One region of the Providencia rustigianii genome, then DNA from elsewhere that is predicted to be linked to it. Evidence: riboswitches for the same ligand, from Rfam matches in the RefSeq annotation. Region 1 holds a riboswitch; the other holds the start of a gene.
The links. A riboswitch is a leader RNA that binds a small molecule or an ion and turns the genes downstream of it on or off. The one in region 1 is predicted to bind thiamine pyrophosphate.
Positions count from the first base shown of each region.

Region 2: linked by a shared signal. The riboswitch ahead of thiB (thiamine ABC transporter substrate binding subunit) and the one ahead of thiC (phosphomethylpyrimidine synthase ThiC) in region 1 are both predicted to bind thiamine pyrophosphate.

Region 1 is NZ_LR134396.1:444,615-448,967, forward strand. It holds gene thiC (phosphomethylpyrimidine synthase ThiC) at 1-1,674, opposite strand, end outside; TPP riboswitch at 1,822-1,934, opposite strand; gene EL244_RS02040 (DUF6392 family protein) at 2,298-2,804, opposite strand; gene EL244_RS02045 (DUF6392 family protein) at 2,902-3,399, opposite strand; gene EL244_RS02050 (DUF6392 family protein) at 3,459-3,950, opposite strand; gene EL244_RS02055 (DUF6392 family protein) at 4,010-4,353, opposite strand, start outside.
Region 2 is NZ_LR134396.1:3,063,728-3,068,080, forward strand. It holds gene ptsP (phosphoenolpyruvate--protein phosphotransferase) at 1-1,380, opposite strand, end outside; gene rppH (RNA pyrophosphohydrolase) at 1,385-1,918, opposite strand; TPP riboswitch at 2,032-2,126, shown strand; gene thiB (thiamine ABC transporter substrate binding subunit) at 2,188-3,192, shown strand; gene thiP (thiamine/thiamine pyrophosphate ABC transporter permease ThiP) at 3,168-4,353, shown strand, end outside.

The sequences.
Region 1 (4,353 bases):
GGACATGGCGTTATCGCGGATCTGAGCACCCGGATGACCTTTAGCAAGGTCAGCGGCGTGGGCGGCAATTTTATAGGTAATTAATCCTTGTTTAACGTCCTCTTTATTCGGCAAACCGAGGTGCTCTTTTGGTGTCACGTAGCATAGCATTGCACAACCAAACCAGCCGATCATGGCGGCACCAATACCGGAAGTGAAGTGGTCATAACCCGGTGCGATATCGGTAGTCAGTGGGCCTAATGTATAAAACGGCGCTTCATGACAATGTTCCAATTCTTCGGTCATATTACGGCGGATCATCTGCATTGGCACATGCCCTGGCCCTTCGATCATCACTTGAACATCATATTCCCATGCGATTTTAGTCAGTTCGCCGAGGGTATGTAATTCTGAAAATTGGGCTTCATCGTTAGCATCTTGAATCGAGCCTGGACGCAATCCATCACCGAGTGAGAGAGAAACATCATAAGCCGCGCAGAGTTCACAGATTTCACGAAAATGCTCATACAAAAAGTTTTCTTGATGATGAGACAGGCACCATTTCGCCATGATGGAGCCACCGCGGGAAACAATTCCGGTCAGGCGTTTGGCGGTCATTGGCACATAACGCAGCAATACACCCGCGTGAATGGTGAAGTAGTCGACCCCTTGTTCTGCCTGTTCTAGCAGCGTATCGCGGAACATTTCCCACGTTAGGTTTTCGGCAACGCCATTGACTTTTTCGAGGGCTTGATAGATTGGCACAGTACCGATTGGCACTGGGCTATTACGTAAAATCCATTCGCGGGTTTCATGAATATAGCGACCTGTCGATAAGTCCATCACGGTATCGGCGCCCCAGCGGGTAGACCAAATCAGCTTTTCCACTTCTTCTTCAATGGAGGAAGTGACCGAGGAGTTACCGATATTGGCGTTCACTTTGACTAAGAAATTTCGCCCGATAATCATCGGTTCGGATTCAGGGTGGTTAATATTGGCAGGGATAATCGCTCGACCCGCCGCCACTTCTTGGCGAACAAACTCAGGGGTAATATTTTCTGGCAAAATCGCCCCGAAACCCTGTCCCGGATGCTGATGACGTAAAACTTCACTGCGAATACGTTCGCGCCCCATATTTTCACGAATGGCGATAAACTCCATTTCTGGGGTGATAATCCCTTGGCGAGCATAGTGCAGTTGAGTGACACACTTACCATTTTGCGCTTTCAGGGGAGCGGGGCGATGATTAAAACGCAGGTGATCTAAGCCGGCATCGGCAAGACGCTGTTGAGTAAAATCAGAGCTTAAATTCTCAATGGCGATGGTATCTGCGCGCTCACTGATCCACGGCGCTCGAATTTTTTTCAGCCCTTTATGAACATTGAGTTCAGAAGCCGGATCGCCGTAGGGACCTGAAGTATCGTAAATTGGGATTGCTTCGTTGTCTTCGAATTGAGGATTGTCTTTTTCACCACCGATCAGGGTAGGGGATAGTTGGATTTCACGCATCGGGACTTGGATATCTTGGCGTGAGCCTTGAAGATAAATGCGCTTTGAATTTGGAAATGAAACGCCAGAGATAGTGTTAATAAAATCTTCAGCGGCATCCCGTTGTGCTTTACGAGTACGTGCCGGTGCAGCTTTTGGGGATAAATCAGTCGTCGGTATTACAGAATTATTAGCATTATTGGACATAGCAATTTCCTGACATCGTCACAGGCTATTTGACGTAGTGCGCCAATAGCGGGTTTATCGAAAGAAAGTTGCTTGTCTGGAGCTCGGAGGAGTAATTGAATAACGTTGCGGCTGGTTTTTCGCCAAATGGATAAGCGAAAATTGCGCTGAATGATTACTCTTGTTCCCTTCGCGGGTATTAACCCGATCAGGTTCCGCGGATCCCGAATTAACGGTCTCAGCCTGATGCGTTTGCATGCTAGGCACTCCGACAAGAATGTTTAGTATAGAGTTTCCCCGTCATTCTTCAAGCGATAAGTGCGTTGGCTTCACTCGGCTACCCTAGTCACATACTTGTGTATGCTCCTCGGGATATCCTCGCTTACCGCCTTCTTCTAGCTCGAATAATTTAGGGGAAATCAGCGTATTAGGTAAAAATTAAAAACCTAGAAATTAATAATTAAAAGTTAAAACTAGGTTAGTTAGTTCTAATCAAGGTTAAAACCAAGAACTGAGTTTACAAACGCCACGAATATTACGGCGTTATTGCATGTTGGTGAGTTTGAATAATAGAACCACCAATGAAAAAATACTTCCCATCATAGGTATTCCCTAACCGTTGACTAATTCTTCAATATTTACATTCACTTGTAATGATCTACTTTCCAGCGTTTTTCTAAGTTATCTAACAACTCAAATGTTACTGATTGTACAAAACCTTTCATTACAGGATGATAACTGACCAAAATAGATGTTTTTTTCTTCAGACTTGAATCATTTAAAATAAATACTTCTGATTTACCAAATTCAAAGCCCATAACTACTTTTTCTGGGGCAACTCTTATAGGGTTACCTATGTGTGCATAAAACCAGCGGTCAGTCATGACTTGCTCCAATCCAAATGGTATTTTGTTTGGGAAAACCCATTGATTTCTGACATTATCAGGGATCAACGTTATCGTAATCTGTGATAATTTCTTAGATGGGTTATCAAAAGATAAAAACACATACTCTTTTGTCATCCTCAGGCTTAAATCATCATCCCCTGAGTTCCCTTGAGGCTTGGTTTTATAAGGAATCAGTCCATCGTTATAAAGTTCATCATAGGTATCCCCTAACCGTTGTACTAATGCTTCAATATTTACACTCATTCGTATAATCCTTTTGCTTAGCTCCTTTGGGATTAGTAGCACATTGGGGGATTAGACTATTTATGGTTAAATATCCTGTTATCATCCTGCTACTGAATTAAATTCGCTTTTCCCAACGTTTTTCTAGCGCTTCTAGTAATCTAAAAGTTACTTTTTTCACGTTAATTCTTTTAGGTCCATATCCATAACGTAACGATATAGCAATTTTTTTAGCTAAATTATTAATAGTGTATGTTTCTGTTTTACCAAATGAGATCCCTGCAATTATTTTTTCTTTTCCTGTTCGGATAGGTGAACCTAAATGTTCATGTACCCATTGTTCAGTCATTACTTGCTCTAGCCCAAAAGGAATATCATTGGGAAACTTCCATCCATTACGCATATCATCAGGAATAACCGTTATCGTGACTTCTCTTAACGTTTTCGATGGATTATCAAAAGATAAAAAAACAGACTCTTTTTTCATATCTAACGTGACAACATCGTCTCCTGAGTTCCCTTGAGGCTTGGTTTTATAAGGAATCAGTCCATCGTTATAAAGCTCATCATAGGTATCCCCTAACCGTTGTACTAACGCTTCAATATTTACACTCATTTGTATAATCCTTTTGCTTCGCTCCGTTGGGATTAGGTCACATTGGAGCATTAGGATTTTTATTGCTTCCATTCATTATTTAGTTGTTCAAGTGATTCAAACGTAACTTCCTTTACGTTAACTTTTTTAAAGCCATAGCGACAAGAAATAGCGATATCCTGACTTAACGATTCATTTTTAAACCTAAAAACCTCCATTTTACCTAAAGGTATACCCATAACTATTTTTTCATTAGCAATGCGAACAGGTGAACCAAAACGTTCACGCAATGACACCTCTGTCATCACTTGTTCTAGTCCAAAGGGAATATCGTTCGGAAACTTCCATCCATTACGCATATCATCAGGAATAACCGTTATCGTGACTTCTCTTAACGTTTTCGATGGATTATCAAAAGATAAAAAAACAGACTCTTTTTTCATATCTAACGTGACAACATCGTCTCCTGAATTCCCCTGAGGCTTGGTTTTATAAGGAATCAGTCCATCGTTATAAAGCTCATCATAGGTATCCCCTAACCGTTGTACTAACGCTTCAATATTTACACTCATTCGTATAATCCTTTTGCTTAGCTCCTTTGGGATTAGTAGCACATTGGGGGATTACGATTCTATTGTTTCCATTCGTTCTCTAATACATCAAGGTATAGAAAAGTAACACTCTTAACATTTACTTTTTTATATCCATATAACATTGAAACTGCGATTTTTTTATCTAAAAGAGGAGATTTCAGAATGAAAACCTCTGTTTTCCCAAAACTAATTCCCATGATTATTTGTTCAGGTGCGCTTCTAATAGGTGAGCCTAAATTTTCATATAGCCACCGTTCAGTCATCACTTGTTCTAGTCCAAAGGGAATATCATTCGGAAACTTCCACCCATTACGCATATCATCAGGAATAACCGTTATCGTGACTTCTCTTAACGTTTTCGATGGATTATCAAAAGATAAAA
Region 2 (4,353 bases), 1.2 Mb from region 1:
AAGACCTACACCGTCGACACCATCTTGAATTTGCTGTTCATAACGAGGGCTTAATCCAGCATTCAGGCAAATATTCATTGATTCGCCATTTTTGAATACTGCGTCTTGCTTTAATGTCCCCTCCGCTAATCGGCTAAGGACATTTTCCTCTTCAATAATCTGTTGGTATTCCTGCGTAATTAATTTTTCAGGCTCAATAAATACTTCGCCACGATAGCCATCCAGAATTAAATGACGATTATGCAATAGCGAGGGTTCAATATCCGCCCCCATGATTGCAGGGATCCCCATAGCTCGGATCAAAATGGCTGAGTGAGAATGGGTTGCTCCATCCCGCACGATCACGCCAGCCAATTGCTCAATTGGCAGTTCAGCGAGTACGCTCGCACTCAACTCATCGGCAACCAAAATAAAACGTTCAGGCCACTGGTTGGTTGGCGTTAAGGTGTCATCCAGATGAAAAAGTAAACGCTGCCCCAAGGCGCGCAGGTCAGAACCACGTTCCCTTAAATACAAATCACGTAGGCGAGAAAATTGCTGAGCATAATCCTCTATAACCGTTTTTACTGCCCATTCAGCAACCGCTCCCTGCTTTATGGCAACAAATAGCCGTTTTTTTAATTGAGGATCATTAAGTAAATGATTATACAGATCGAAAATTGCCGCACTTTCTTTGGAGGAACTCGCCGTAAAACGTTTGCTGATCCGCCGGAATTCCGCGGCTGCACTCTCTAATGCCAACACTAAACGCTGCTGTTCGCCTTCAACATTTAACGTGGTCGCTTGGCAGACACTGTCGAGAGATGGCTGAGAAGTATCCTGCCAACCATAAGCCATTGATACCCCTTGAGATACAGGGATAGCTTTTATCCGATTTTGCCGATATTGCCCGAAGATACCTTTAGTCTGTGCTTGAGAAAGGATCACCGCCAATTGCATTGACAGAGTCACCATAAAGGACTCTTCAGTTTCGTTAAATAGCCGTTTTTCTTTGTGTTGCACCACCAGCACGCCTAATAATTGGCGGCGATAGACAATGGGAACACCAAGGAATGCCTTGAGTTGCTCTTCTTTTAACTGAGGGAGATATTTAAATTGAGGATGTTCGCGGATATCAGCGAGATTGAGCATTTCAGATTGTCGACCGACGACGCCAACAACCCCTTCGTCAAACCCAAGACGAATAGCAATCCCGCTAGGCTTTTTCAGCCCGCGAGTTGCCATTAAGTAATAACATTGCCGAGGGTGATCTGCTAAATAGATGGAGCACACATCAGTGCGCATCGCTTTGCAGGTTTCATTCACCAAGACTTCTAATGCTTGAGTTAAGCTGGTCGCCATCGCGACCTTCTCGACAATGTCACGTAAACGCGTCAACATAGGCTTACTTTGCTCCGCGCCTACGATTATTAAATACGGGTCGTTGTGGTAATTTTTGTTCCTGCAAAGGCATAACAACCGGAGCGAATTCTTTCATAACACGGCGATAAACTTCCCGTTTAAAAGAAACCACTTGCCTAACAGGATACCAATAACTCACCCATCGCCAGCCATCAAATTCTGGCGAGTTACTGCGCTGCACGTTTATATCAGCTTCATTACATTGGAGTTGAAGTAAAAACCAACGCTGTTTCTGCCCAATACAAACAGGTTTTGTATCCCAACGCACCAAACGCTTAGGTAATTTGTAACGTAACCAATTACGGGTAGATGCCAGTAACCTGACGTCTTTACGCTGTAGCCCGACTTCTTCGTATAATTCACGATACATCGCTTGTTCTGGTGATTCCCCTGGGTTGATGCCCCCTTGAGGAAACTGCCAAGAATGCTGACCATAACGGCGAGCCCATAAAACCTGCCCTTGCCGATTACAAATTACAATTCCTACATTCGGGCGGTAGCCATCATCATCGATCACTAGACTACCTCAATAACCAAATTTGAAAGATGCCTAATTGTTTCACACATACCCAAACTGGTAAACCTATATCAATACAGTTTGCAGATATGGATGAAGTAATTACAATAGTCTACGTCTCAACGGGGTGCCAGATTTTGGGCTGAGAAATAACCCGTAGAACCTGATCCGGCTAATACCGGCGTAGGGATTTGAGCTACCGCCAGTAAATGACTGTTTCGGTGCCCTCTCAAATCCTGTGTGTTTTTATGATTTACGCAGGAAAAACAATGGCTAAAAATACATTTTTCACGTCCCTAATTACCCTTAGCGCTTTGAGCTTCGCCGCTTTTTCGTGGGCAGAAAAACCAACGCTAACGGTCTATACCTATGATTCATTTGCTGCCGAGTGGGGTCCCGGCCCTCAAATTAAAAAGAATTTTGAAGCCCAATGTGACTGTGAGTTGAAGTTAGTCTCCCTTGGGGATGGCGTGGCGCTACTGAACCGACTTCGAATGGAAGGCAATAAAAGTAAAGCCGATGTGATTTTAGGTTTAGATAACAACCTGATGGATTCAGCAGAAAAAACCGGTTTATTTGCACCTGCTGATATCAAAACTGACGCACTCAAACTCCCTATCGAGTGGAATAGCGAAACATTTATTCCTTATGATTATGGCTATTTCGCTTTCATCTACGATACCAATAAAATTAAGCAGCCACCAAAGAGTATGAATGAGCTGCTGGATGAAAAAAATAATTGGAAAATCATATATCAAGATCCTCGAACTAGCACTCCGGGCTTAGGCTTAATGCTGTGGATTGAAAAACTGTATGGTGATAAATCTGCTGATGCATGGAAAAAAATGGCAGGTAAAACCCTGACGGTCACAAAAGGATGGAGCGAAGCTTACGGGCTATTCCTAAAAGGTGAAGGTGACTTTGTTCTTAGTTATACCGCATCACCGGGCTATCAAATTCTTAATGATAAAAAAGATAATTATGCAGCAGCATTGTTCGCTGAAGGGCATTATATGCAAGTGGAAGTAGCGGCAAGATTAAAAAATGCCCCGCAACCTGAATTAGCGAAACAGTTCTTACAGTTTATGCTAACCCCTGAATTCCAAGGTACATTACCAACAACTAACTGGATGTACCCGGTTATCGATATGCCGCTCCCTGAAGTGTATAACGTGCTACCACTGCCGACTAAATCTCTACAATTTAGCGCACAAGAAGTTGCCAAAGACCGCCAAGCTTGGACTCGTTTATGGCAAACCGCCGTCAGTCGTTAATTAATGTCACCTTATTGCCGGGGGCATTCGCCTCCGCTTTATTGATCACTGTTGCGCTACTAGCTTTTGGCGCGCTGTGGTTTTTTGCGCCTGAAATTTCGCTCAGTGAAATCATCCACGATGAATATCTCTGGCACGTTATCGGTTTCACTTTTTGGCAAGCTTTACTGTCAGCGGTATTTTCCGTTCTTCCCGCAATTTTGTTAGCGAGAGCCTTGTACCGCCGACGATTTTTAGGTCGCACACTGTTACTTCGGCTGTGTGCTATGACCTTAGTGCTTCCCGTATTAGTGGCTGTATTTGGTATTTTATCGGTCTATGGGCAAACTGGTTGGTTAGCAAAACTATGCCTATGGATTGGCTTGGAATATGACTTCTCGCCTTATGGTTTACGCGGGATTTTATTGGCACATATTTTTTTCAACATGCCACTCGCAACACGCATGCTTTTGCAATCATTAGAAAATATTGCAATTGAACAACGTCAAAGTTCTGCTCAGTTAGGCTTTAATGAGTGGCAGCAATTTACTATTTTGGAATGGCCTTATTTACGTCGACAAATGTTGCCCACTGGTGCGCTCATTTTTATGTTGTGCTTTGCCAGCTTTGCTACCGTGCTAGCACTCGGAGGCGGTCCCGCAGCAACCACTATTGAGTTAGCGATTTATCAAGCCTTGAGTTATGACTTTGATTTGGGTCGAGCCACTCTCCTTGCCTTAATTCAGCTCATATTCTGTGTCGGCTTAATGTTAATTTGTCAAAAAATAAACCACTCTTTTTCTGTTGGCTTTAGCCATCAAACTCAATGGGTTGACCCCGCTGATAATCTTTTTCGACGTGTTCGCGATACCTTACTGATCATTTGTGCCATTTTATTGCTGATCCCACCGCTACTGGCGGTTGTCGTTGATGGGTTAAACAGTCAATTATTGAATGTGCTACAGCAGCCTGCATTATGGCAAGCAACCTTAACATCCGTATTTATTGCTATATGTGCTGGCGTATTGTGCGTCACATTAACGTTAATGTTACTGTGGAGCAGCCGTGAATTACGTCTGAGAAATGCCCTACGCTTAGGGCAAGCGATTGAGCTCAGTGGGCTAATTATTTTAGCCATGCCGGGTATTGTTTTGGCAACCGGATTTTTTATCTTTTTTAATG